DNA from 3 places in the Actinoplanes sp. NPDC004185 genome. Region 2 is predicted to be linked to each of the others. Evidence: predicted binding sites of a transcription regulator. Region 2 holds the regulator's gene; each other region holds the start of a gene.
What was found. Region 2 encodes HrcA, which represses chaperone genes, less so after heat shock. Its sites were predicted from a motif close to GGTTNGCACNCTCNNNNNGAGNGTGCNAACC; they were not measured.
Positions count from the first base shown of each region.

Region 1 (3,273 bases), on a different contig from region 2:
CGAGGAGACGCTGCGCATCCGGAGGCGTACGACGTTCCACACCGGCGCTGTGCACGAGGAGAGCGGACGCCTCGTCGCCTGGACGATGATCGCGATCGAGAACGACACCGACTGGCACGCCTGGCAGAACATCACCATCGTCGACCCGGACCACCGCGGACACGGCCTCGGGCTGACGATCAAGAACCACAACCTGCGGTACGCGCGTACGGCCCGCCCCGGCCTGCGGGCGATCGACACCTCCAACGCCGAGGAGAACGAGCACATGCTCCGGATCAACCGGGCGATGGGCTTCCGGCCGGTGGATCGCTGGACCCAGTGGCAGCTGACCGTCTGAACCGGCGCAGCCCCGGCCGCAGCGGAGCCACCCGGTAACCGCCGTGCTCCAGGCCCGCGTGCCGCTCGAAGGCGTTGCGCGTGCCGTAGGTGCCGGTCATCGCCCACGAATAGCCGCAGGACAGCCAGTACGCCGGCCAGAACAGCGGACCCAGCAGCGCGTACTGCCCGGCGTGCCGGCTCTCGTGGGCCAGCAGCGCGGCGCGGCTCTCGTCCAGCAGCCACTCGGCCGTACGCCGGGTGATGATCACCGAGCCGATGGTGAAGCAGGTCGCCGGGGGCGCCTTGCGGCGGTAGCCCTCCGCGATCAGGATGCCGCCGGGGCCGCGGCGCACCTTGGCGCCCGTCAGCGCGGCGATGCCCAGGCCGACCAGCGTGGTGCCGTTCACTGCGGTCAGCACGGTGCGGGCCAGGGGCCACCTGGCGCCCATCAGGCCCGCCGGCGCATCTGCAACTCCAGCAGACCCGGGACGACCGGGTGCGGCACCCGTACGCCGGTGTCCTCGAAGCCCAGCCGCTCGTACGCCCGGACCGCCCGGTCGTTGCCGACCACGACCTCGAGCATCAGCTCACCGCGGCCCATCGCCACCGACCACTCGGCCACCGCCTCGACCAGCTCGCGCAGCACCCCCCGGCCGCGCTGGGGCGGTGTGATGTAGACCGCGAAGACGACCGTCGCGCGCGGATCCTCCGGCAGCACCGTGCCGCCCGCGTGGCCGATCAGCCGGCCCCCGGGATCGGCCACGAACTGGGCCAGCTGGCCGCCGGTGGACGCCTGCACGATCCGGCGCCGGTAGTCGGCGTGCGGCCGGGCCGCGGCCTGGGCCAGGGTCTCCAGGAAGGCGAGCGGGCTGTCGGCCAGCATCTCCAGCCGCAGCGCACGCATCCGGCCCGCGTCGGCGGGAGTGACCCGGTGCACGGTCATGGTGGGCGCGACAGTGCTGGTCATGATGCTCTGCCTACCTCGTCGCCCAGGTGGGGGCAAGTCGGACGCCGATATGTGACCGCCGCGGGCACCCGTGCGGGCGGTCCGTTCTGCTTGCACTCGCCCCAGCAGAGTGCTAAACAAGTGATTGGCACTCGCGCCATGTGAGTGCCAGCAGGTCGGGACGGTGGGGTCACGGCTGCGGCACCGCCATCGGTGCCGGGGCACGGGACCGGTCGTCGCGGGCTATCCGGCTCGGCCTGAGGACGTCACATCGCCAGGTGGTGACGTCCGCATGGTTCTCAACGTGCGGAAAGCGGGCCGGACCGGCCCGGCGCCGCGAATGTCCAGGAGGACAAAGCCGTATGGCCAAGATCATCGCATTTGACGAGGAAGCTCGTCGCGGCCTCGAGAGTGGTATGAACCAGCTCGCCGACGCCGTCAAGGTGACGCTCGGCCCCAAGGGCCGCAACGTCGTGCTCGAGAAGAAGTGGGGCGCTCCCACCATCACCAACGATGGTGTGTCGATCGCCAAGGAGATCGAGCTCGAGGGCACCTTCGAGAAGATCGGCGCCGAGCTGGTCAAGGAGGTCGCCAAGAAGACCGACGACGTGGCCGGCGACGGCACGACGACGGCGACCGTCCTGGCCCAGGCCCTGGTTCGCGAGGGCCTGCGCAACGTCGCGGCCGGCGCCAACCCGATGGCCCTCAAGCGGGGCATCGAGGCCGCCGTCTCCGCCGTCTCCGACGAGCTGAGCAAGCTCGCCAAGGACGTGGAGACCAAGGAGCAGATCGCCTCCACCGCCTCCATCTCCGCCGGTGACTCCACGGTCGGCGAGATCATCGCCGAGGCCATGGACAAGGTCGGCAAGGAAGGCGTCATCACCGTCGAGGAGAGCAACACCTTCGGGCTCGAGCTGGAGCTCACCGAGGGCATGCGCTTCGACAAGGGCTACATCTCGGCGTACTTCATGACCGACGCCGAGCGTATGGAGGCCGTCTTCGACGACCCGTACATCCTCATCGCGAACAGCAAGATCTCCGCGGTCAAGGACCTGCTCCCCGTCCTCGAGAAGGTCATGCAGGGCGGCAAGCCGCTCATCATCATCGCCGAGGACGTCGAGGGCGAGGCCCTGGCCACCCTGGTCGTCAACAAGGTCCGTGGCACCTTCAAGTCCGTCGCCGTCAAGGCCCCGGGCTTCGGTGACCGCCGCAAGGCCATGCTCGACGACATCGCCATCCTCACCGGTGGCACGGTCATCAGCGAAGAGGTCGGCCTCAAGCTCGACGCCGCCGACCTGAGCCTGCTGGGCCAGGCCCGCAAGGTGGTCATCACCAAGGACGAGACGACCATCGTCGACGGTGCCGGCAACGCCGAGCAGATCCAGGGCCGGGTCAACCAGATCCGCGCCGAGATCGAGAAGTCGGACTCCGACTACGACCGCGAGAAGCTGCAGGAGCGCCTGGCCAAGCTGGCCGGCGGCGTCGCGGTCATCAAGGTCGGCGCGGCCACCGAGGTCGAGCTCAAGGAGCGCAAGCACCGCATCGAGGACGCCGTCCGCAACGCGAAGGCGGCCGTCGAAGAGGGCATCGTCCCCGGCGGCGGTGTGGCGCTCGTGCAGGCCGGCAAGACCGCGTTCGACAAGCTCGACCTGGTCGGCGACGAGGCCACCGGCGCGAACATCGTCAAGGTCGCGCTCGACGCGCCGCTGCGCCAGATCGCCGTCAACGCCGGCCTCGAGGGCGGCGTCGTGGTGGAGAAGGTCCGCAACCTCGAAGCGGGTCACGGCCTGAACGCCGCCAACGGCGAGTACGTCGACCTGCTGGCCGCGGGCATCATCGACCCGGCCAAGGTCACCCGCTCGGCGCTGCAGAACGCCGCGTCGATCGCCGCGCTGTTCCTCACGACCGAGGCTGTCGTGGCGGACAAGCCGGAGAAGAACCCGGCTCCGGCCGGTGCTCCGGGTGGCGGGGACATGGACTTCTAAGTCCTTCGCTTTCCTTCAGAGGCG
Region 1 is NZ_JBSGFR010000018.1:147,737-151,009, forward strand. It holds gene ACWEOZ_RS20315 (GNAT family N-acetyltransferase) at 1-337, shown strand, start outside; gene ACWEOZ_RS20320 (hypothetical protein) at 276-767, opposite strand; gene ACWEOZ_RS20325 (N-acetyltransferase family protein) at 767-1,285, opposite strand; gene groL (chaperonin GroEL) at 1,627-3,249, shown strand.
Region 1: the regulator HrcA is predicted to act here: its motif matches at 1,408-1,438, upstream of groL (chaperonin GroEL).

Region 2 (3,273 bases):
AAGTCGCGCAGCATCCGCTCCTGGTCGGCGGTCAGCTTGGTCGGCGTCTTGACGTCGAGGTGCACGAACAGCTCACCACGGCCCTGCCCGCGCAGGTGCGGCACGCCCTTGCCCCGGATGCGCAAGGTCGAGGCCGGCTGGGTGCCCGGCTTGACCTCGATGTTCTCCTCGCTGTCCAGCGTCTTGATGGTCAGCCGGGTGCCGAGCGCGGCGGCCGTCATCGGCAGCGTCACCCGGCAGTGCAGGTCGTCGCCCTTGCGGGAGTAGACGTCGTGGGGGCGTTCGTGGATCTCCACGTACAGGTCGCCGGCCGTGCCGCCGCCCGGGCCGACCTCGCCCTGCTGGGCCAGGCGGATGCGCATGCCGTCCTCGACGCCGGCCGGGATCTTCACGGTCAGCGAGCGGCGGGTGCGGATCCGGCCGTCGCCGGCGCAGGTCGGGCAGGGCTGCGGGATGACCGTGCCGTGGCCCTGGCAGACCTGGCACGGGCGGGACGAGACGACCTGGCCCAGGAACGTGCGCTGCACGGACTGGACCTCACCGCGGCCGCCACAGGTCTCACAGGTGGCCAGGTGGGTGCCGGGTGCGGTGCCCGCGCCGGAGCACTGGGTGCACAGGACCGCGGTGTCGACCGTGATCGGCGCCTCGACGCCGAACGCCGTCTCGACCAGGTCGAGCTCCAGGCGCAGGATCGCGTCGGCGCCCGGCCGGGTGCGCGGCCGTGGCCCTCGGGAGCCACCGCCGGCGGCCGTGCCGAAGAAGGCGTCCATGATGTCCTGGAACCCGACGAACGGGCCCGCCCCGCCGGGGCCACCCGGTCCGCCCGCGCCGCCGCCGCCCGGAGCCAGCGGGTCACCGCCGAGGTCGACGATCTGCCGCTTCTGGTCGTCCGAGAGCACCTCGTACGCCGCGTTGATGTCCTTGAACTTCTCGTGCGCCTCGGGGTCGGGATTGACGTCCGGGTGGTATTGACGGGCCAGCTTGCGGTAAGCGCGCTTGATCTCGTCGTCGGTGGCTTCCCGGCTGATCCCGAGAATTCCGTAATAGTCCTTGGCCACAGGGGTTCGAGTCCTCATGTCTGCCCAGCGCTGAGCGGTTCCGTCAGTTTTGTGCCAGCAAATCGCCAACGTAGCGTGCCACGGCTCGTACCGTGGCGATGGTGCCGGGGTAATCCATCCGGGTCGGCCCCAGCACGCCGAGCCCACCGACGATGGTCGCGCCCGGGCCGTAGCCCGTGCTGACCACCGAGGCCGCCCGCAGGTTGTCGATCTCGTTCTCGTCGCCGATGCGGACCCGGGTGGTGCTCGGCTCCACCTCACCGATGAGCTTGAGGAGGATGACCTCCTCCTCCAGCGCCTCCAGGACCGGCCGCAGCGAACCCTGGAAGTCCAGCACGCCGCCGCGGGTGAGGTTGGCCGTGCCCGCCAGAGCGAGGCGTTCCTCACTGCGCTCCACCAGAGTCTCCAGCAGGACCGAGGCGACGCAGGCCATCGTGGTGCGCTTCTCCGGGGCGCACTCGTCGACCAGCGTCTGCACCAGCGGCGGGGTGTCGGCCAGCTTCTGCCCGGTGAGCTTGGCGTTGATCACGCGGCGCATGTCGAGCACGTCGTCGCCGGGGGTCGGACCGGGCAGCTCCACCAGGCGCTGCTCGACCCGGCCGGTGTCGGCGATCATCACCAGCATGATCCGGGTGGTGGAGATCGGCACCAGCTCCAGATGGCGCACCGCGGAGCGGGCCAGGCTCGGATACTGCACGACGGCGACCTGGCGGGTGAGCTGCGCGAGCAGGCGCACCGTGCGGTGCACCACGTCGTCGAGGTCGACCGCGCCGACCAGGAAGCGCTCGATGGCCCGGCGCTCGGCCGGGCTCAGGGCCTTGACCCGGGAGAGCCGGTCGACGAAGAGCCGGTAGCCGGCGTCGGTGGGCACCCGGCCGGCACTGGTGTGCGGCTGCCGGATGTAGCCTTCCTCCTCCAGCACGGCCATGTCGTTGCGGACCGTGGCCGGTGAGACGCCCAGCTGATGCCGCTCGACCAGGGCTTTGCTGCCCACCGGCTCCTGAGTGGCGACGTAGTCCTCGACGATGGCGCGGAGTACTTCGAGTTTGCGGTCGTCGAGACTCATGTCGTACCCCTCCACCTCTCAGCTGGCACTCCGCGAAGTCGAGTGCCAGTCTACGTCGCCCGCGCCCGCCGCGCGATGATCAGCCGTGCGGGCCTGGGCCACTTAGCCGACTGTCTATTCTCCGACGTCACCCGGGTGTTGCTCTCGCCACGTTCGACGTGCGGTCCTACCGTGTGCGCATGACTGAACCGCCGCGTCCGCCCGGTGAGGGCAATCCCTCGGATCCCACCGCGCCGCTCAACCCATATCCGGGTAACGATCCGACCCCCGGATCGGCCCCGCCGCCGCCCCCGGCGTACGGCTCCCCGCAGCCGCCGACCTACGGCACCCCGCAGCAGCCGCCGACCTACGGCACCCCACCGCCCACCTCGGGTGCCGGCGGTTACGGCCCGCCGCCCAGCTCGGGCGCGGGTGGCTACGGCCCGCCGCCGAGCTCCGGTGCGGGTGGCTACGGCCCGCCGCCCGGCTCGGGTGCCGGTGGCTACGGCCCGCCGCCCGGCGGCACCCCGTACGGCGCTCCCGGCGCCTACGGCCAGCAGCCCGGTGGTTACCCGCCGGGCGGCTACGCCCCGGGCAACGACGACAAGACCTGGATCCTTGTCGCCCACTTCGGTGGCGCGGCGGGCGCGTTCCTCGGCGGCGGCTGCTCCGGCTGGATCGCCCCGCTGGTGGCGCTGCTGGCCAAGGGCAACCAGTCCCCGGTCGTGCGGGCCGAGGCGGTCAAGGCGCTGAACTTCCAGATCCTCTGGTCGATCATCGCCATCGTCGGCTGGGTGCTGACCTGCATCGTGATCGGCTTCTTCGTCGGTATCGCGGCCTGGGCGATCGCCACGATCTTCGGCATCGTGGCCGGCGTGAAGGCCAACAACAACGAGCCGTACAACTACCCGATGACGGTCTCGCTCATCAAGTAGCGCTTCGATGGCGCCGGGCTCCGGCCCGGCGCCATCGGCGTCACGGCAGCAGGTCGCGGATCACGGCGTCGGCCAGCAGCCGGCCGCGCAGGGTGAGGACCACCCGGCCGGCCTCGTACGCCGCCGGGTCCAGCAGGCCGTCGGCCAGCGCCCCGGCCGCGCCGGTCAGCCCGGTCGCGTCCAGCGCGGTCAGCGGCAGGCCGTCGCGCAGCCGTACGCGCAACATCACGTCCTC
Region 2 is NZ_JBSGFR010000023.1:62,223-65,495, reverse strand. It holds gene dnaJ (molecular chaperone DnaJ) at 1-1,058, opposite strand, end outside; gene hrcA (heat-inducible transcriptional repressor HrcA) at 1,102-2,124, opposite strand; gene ACWEOZ_RS23625 (DUF4870 domain-containing protein) at 2,304-3,038, shown strand; gene hemW (radical SAM family heme chaperone HemW) at 3,079-3,273, opposite strand, start outside.

Region 3 (3,273 bases), on a different contig from region 2:
GTGTTCTCCTTGTCGACCACGACGCGCCGGGCGGTGCCCAGCATGTCGAGGGTGACCTGGTCGAGCTTGTAGCCGAGTTCGGGGGCGATGAGCTCGCCACCGGTCGCGATGGCCAGGTCCTGCAGCATCGCCTTGCGGCGGTCCCCGAAGCCGGGAGCCTTCACGGCGGCGACCTTGAAGGTCTTGCGCAGGGCGTTCACCACGAGGGTGCTCAGCGCCTGGCCGTCGACGTCCTCGGCCACGATGAGCAGCGGCTTGCCGCCCTGCAGGACCTTCTCCAGCAGCGGCAGCATCTCCTCGACGCTGGAGATCTTCTGGGTGGTGATGAGGAGGTACGCGTCCTCGAGAACGGCCTCCTGCGACTCGGCGTCGGTCACGAAGTTCGGGGAGATGAAGCCCTTGTCGAACTGCAGACCTTCGGTGACGTCGAGCTCGGTGCTCAGCGCGGAGCCCTCCTCGACGGTGATGACACCGTCGCGGCCGACCCGGTCCATCGCCTCGGCGATGAGCTCGCCGATGGTGGCGTCCTGGGCCGAGATGGTGGCGACGTTGGCGATCGCCTTGTGGTCGCCGACCTCGACCGCCTTCTCCAGCAGGGCCTTGGAGACGGCCTCGGCGGCCAGGTCCATGCCCTTCTTGAGCGCGATGGGGTTGGCGCCCGCGGTCACGTTGCGCAGGCCTTCCTTGACCAGCGCCTGGGCGAGCACGGTGGCGGTGGTGGTCCCGTCGCCGGCGACGTCGTTGGTCTTGGTCGCCACCTCCTTGACCAGCTGCGCGCCGAGGTTCTCGTACGGGTCGCTGAGCTCGATCTCCTTGGCGATGGTGACACCGTCGTTGGTGATCGTGGGAGCGCCGAACTTCTTGTCGAGGACGACGTTGCGGCCGCGCGGCCCGAGGGTGACCTTGACCGTGTCGGCGAGCGTGTTGACGCCGTGCTCCAGCAGGTGCCGGGCGTCGTCAGAGAAACTGAGGATCTTCGCCATTTATGGTCCCTTCAACGCACCGGCGCCCTGGACCGGAGAGCCGGGCCAGGGCGGTCAGCACTGTCGGTTAGGTCTTACTTCTCGATGACCGCGAGGACGTCGCGGGCGGAGAGCACCAGGTACTCCTCGCCGGCGTACTTGACCTCGGTGCCGCCGTACTTCGAGTACAGAACGGTGTCGCCGACCTGCACGTCGATCGGAACGCGGTTGCCCTTGTCGTCGATCCGGCCGGGGCCGACGGCGAGGACGGTGCCCTCCTGCGGCTTCTCCTTGGCGGTGTCGGGGATCACGATGCCCGACGCCGTCGTGGTCTCGGCCTCGTTCGCCTGGACCACGATGCGGTCCTCGAGCGGCTTGATCGCAACCTTTGTCGCGGTAGTCACGGGCATACCCTCCTGGGTACAGGTGTTGTCGCCGGCCAGTGGACAGGCCGGGCTGATGCCTCATGCCACCGGGCGGGGCCGTCGTCGCGGGTGCCGGTCCGCCTGGTGCAGGCGCGCATCCCGGATGGGGCGCGCGCTGGCACCCTCAGGTTGAGAGTGCTAATCGGAGATTATGCCGGAACTAGCACTCCGTCAACCAGAGTGCCAGCACGTCACCTCCTAGCAGAATGACTCGCCGTGGACCTCGAACTGCTCGCTGCCCTGCGTACCGCCGAAGGGTCTGCCGCCCTGGCGGCCGCCGCCGACGTCGCCGGCGGCGAGCCGCTGGCCGCCGCCACCGCCCTGCGCGCCCGCGGGGTCTCCCCCGGGCTGGCCTCCGCCGCCCTCACCCAGACCGACCTGCGCCGGCGCGGCTCGGCGAAGTTCGGGGCCGCCGCCGCCACGATGCTTTTCACCCGCCCGGGGCTGGAGCAGGCGACCCGGGCGGTGGTCGCCGACCGGCGGGCGGCCCGGCTCGCGGCGGCCGGGGTGCGCAGCCTGGCCGATCTGGGCTGCGGCCTGGGCTCGGACGCCCTGGCCGCGGCCCGCCGGGGCATCCGGGTCCACGCGGTCGACGCGGACCCGCTCACCGCCGCCCTGGCCGCCGCCAACGCCGAGGCCGCCGGGCTCGCCGGGCTGGTGACCGTGGAGTGCGCGGACGCGACGACCGTGCCGGTGGAGCAGTTCGACGCGGTCTTCGCCGATCCGGCGCGGCGCCGGGCCGGTCGCGGCCGGGTGATGGATCCGCGGTCCTGGTCGCCGTCCTGGGACTTCATCGCCACGCTGCCCGAACGGGTGCCGCGCACGGTCCTGAAGCTGGCGCCCGGCATCGACCACGCGCTGCTGCCGGCCGGCGCCGAGGGCGAGTGGGTGAGCGTCGACGGCGACCTGGTGGAGGCCGCCTTCTGGTGCGGGCCGCTCGCGCAATGCGCCCGGCGTGCCGTGCTGCTGCCCGGCGGGGCCGAGCTGACCGGGTCGGGCGTCGAGGCCGCGCCGGTCGGGACGGTCGGCGCCTTCCTGTACGACCCGGACCCGGCCGTGGTCCGCTCGCACCTGGTCGCCGAGTTCGCCGCGTCGGTCGGGGGCCGGATCGCCGACCCGGAGATCGCGTACGTGTACACCGACGCGCCCGCCGACACGGTGTTCGGCCGGCGGCTCGAGATCACCGACGTGCTGCCGTTCTCGTTGAAGCGGCTGCGGACCCTGCTGCGCGACCGGGGCATCGGCCGGTTGGAGATCCGCAAGCGGGGTTCGGCGCTGGAGCCGGAGCAGTTGCGCAAGGATCTGCGGCTCAGCGGCAGCGCGGGGGCGTCACTGGTGCTGACCCGGGTGGCAGGCGCGCCGACCGTGCTGCTCTGCCGCTAGCCTGCTTGATCGTGGCGAAGAAGGCTGCCGGTACCCCGGCCACTGTGCTGCTCACCGCGCAGAAGGTGGCGCACGAGCTGCACCCGTACGACGTCTCGCCGGACGCCCCCCACTACGGCGCCCTGGTCGCCGCGGCCCTCGGTGTCGACCCGGCCGTGCTCTTCAAGACCTTGATCGCCGAGGTCGACGGCTCGCTGACGGTGGCCGTCGTGCCCGTGACCGGCGATCTTGATCTCAAGGCGCTGGCCGCCGCGGCCGGCGGCAAGCGGGCCGTCCTGGCCGACCGGGTGGCCGCCGAGCGCAGCAGCGGCTATGTCCGCGGCGGCATCAGCCCCCTGGGCCAGCGCAAACGGCTGGCCACGGTGATCGACGACTCGGCGCTCGCGTCGGCCCTGATGTACGTCTCCGCCGGACGCCGCGGCCTGCAGGTGTCCCTGGCTCCGGCCGACCTGATCAGGCTCACCGGCGCCACCACCGCGAAGATCCGGACCTAGCACCTCCCG
Region 3 is NZ_JBSGFR010000067.1:1,485-4,757, reverse strand. It holds gene groL (chaperonin GroEL) at 1-983, opposite strand, end outside; gene groES (co-chaperone GroES) at 1,058-1,372, opposite strand; gene ACWEOZ_RS40300 (class I SAM-dependent methyltransferase) at 1,604-2,770, shown strand; gene ybaK (Cys-tRNA(Pro) deacylase) at 2,782-3,264, shown strand.
Region 3: the regulator HrcA is predicted to act here: its motif matches at 1,501-1,531, upstream of groES (co-chaperone GroES).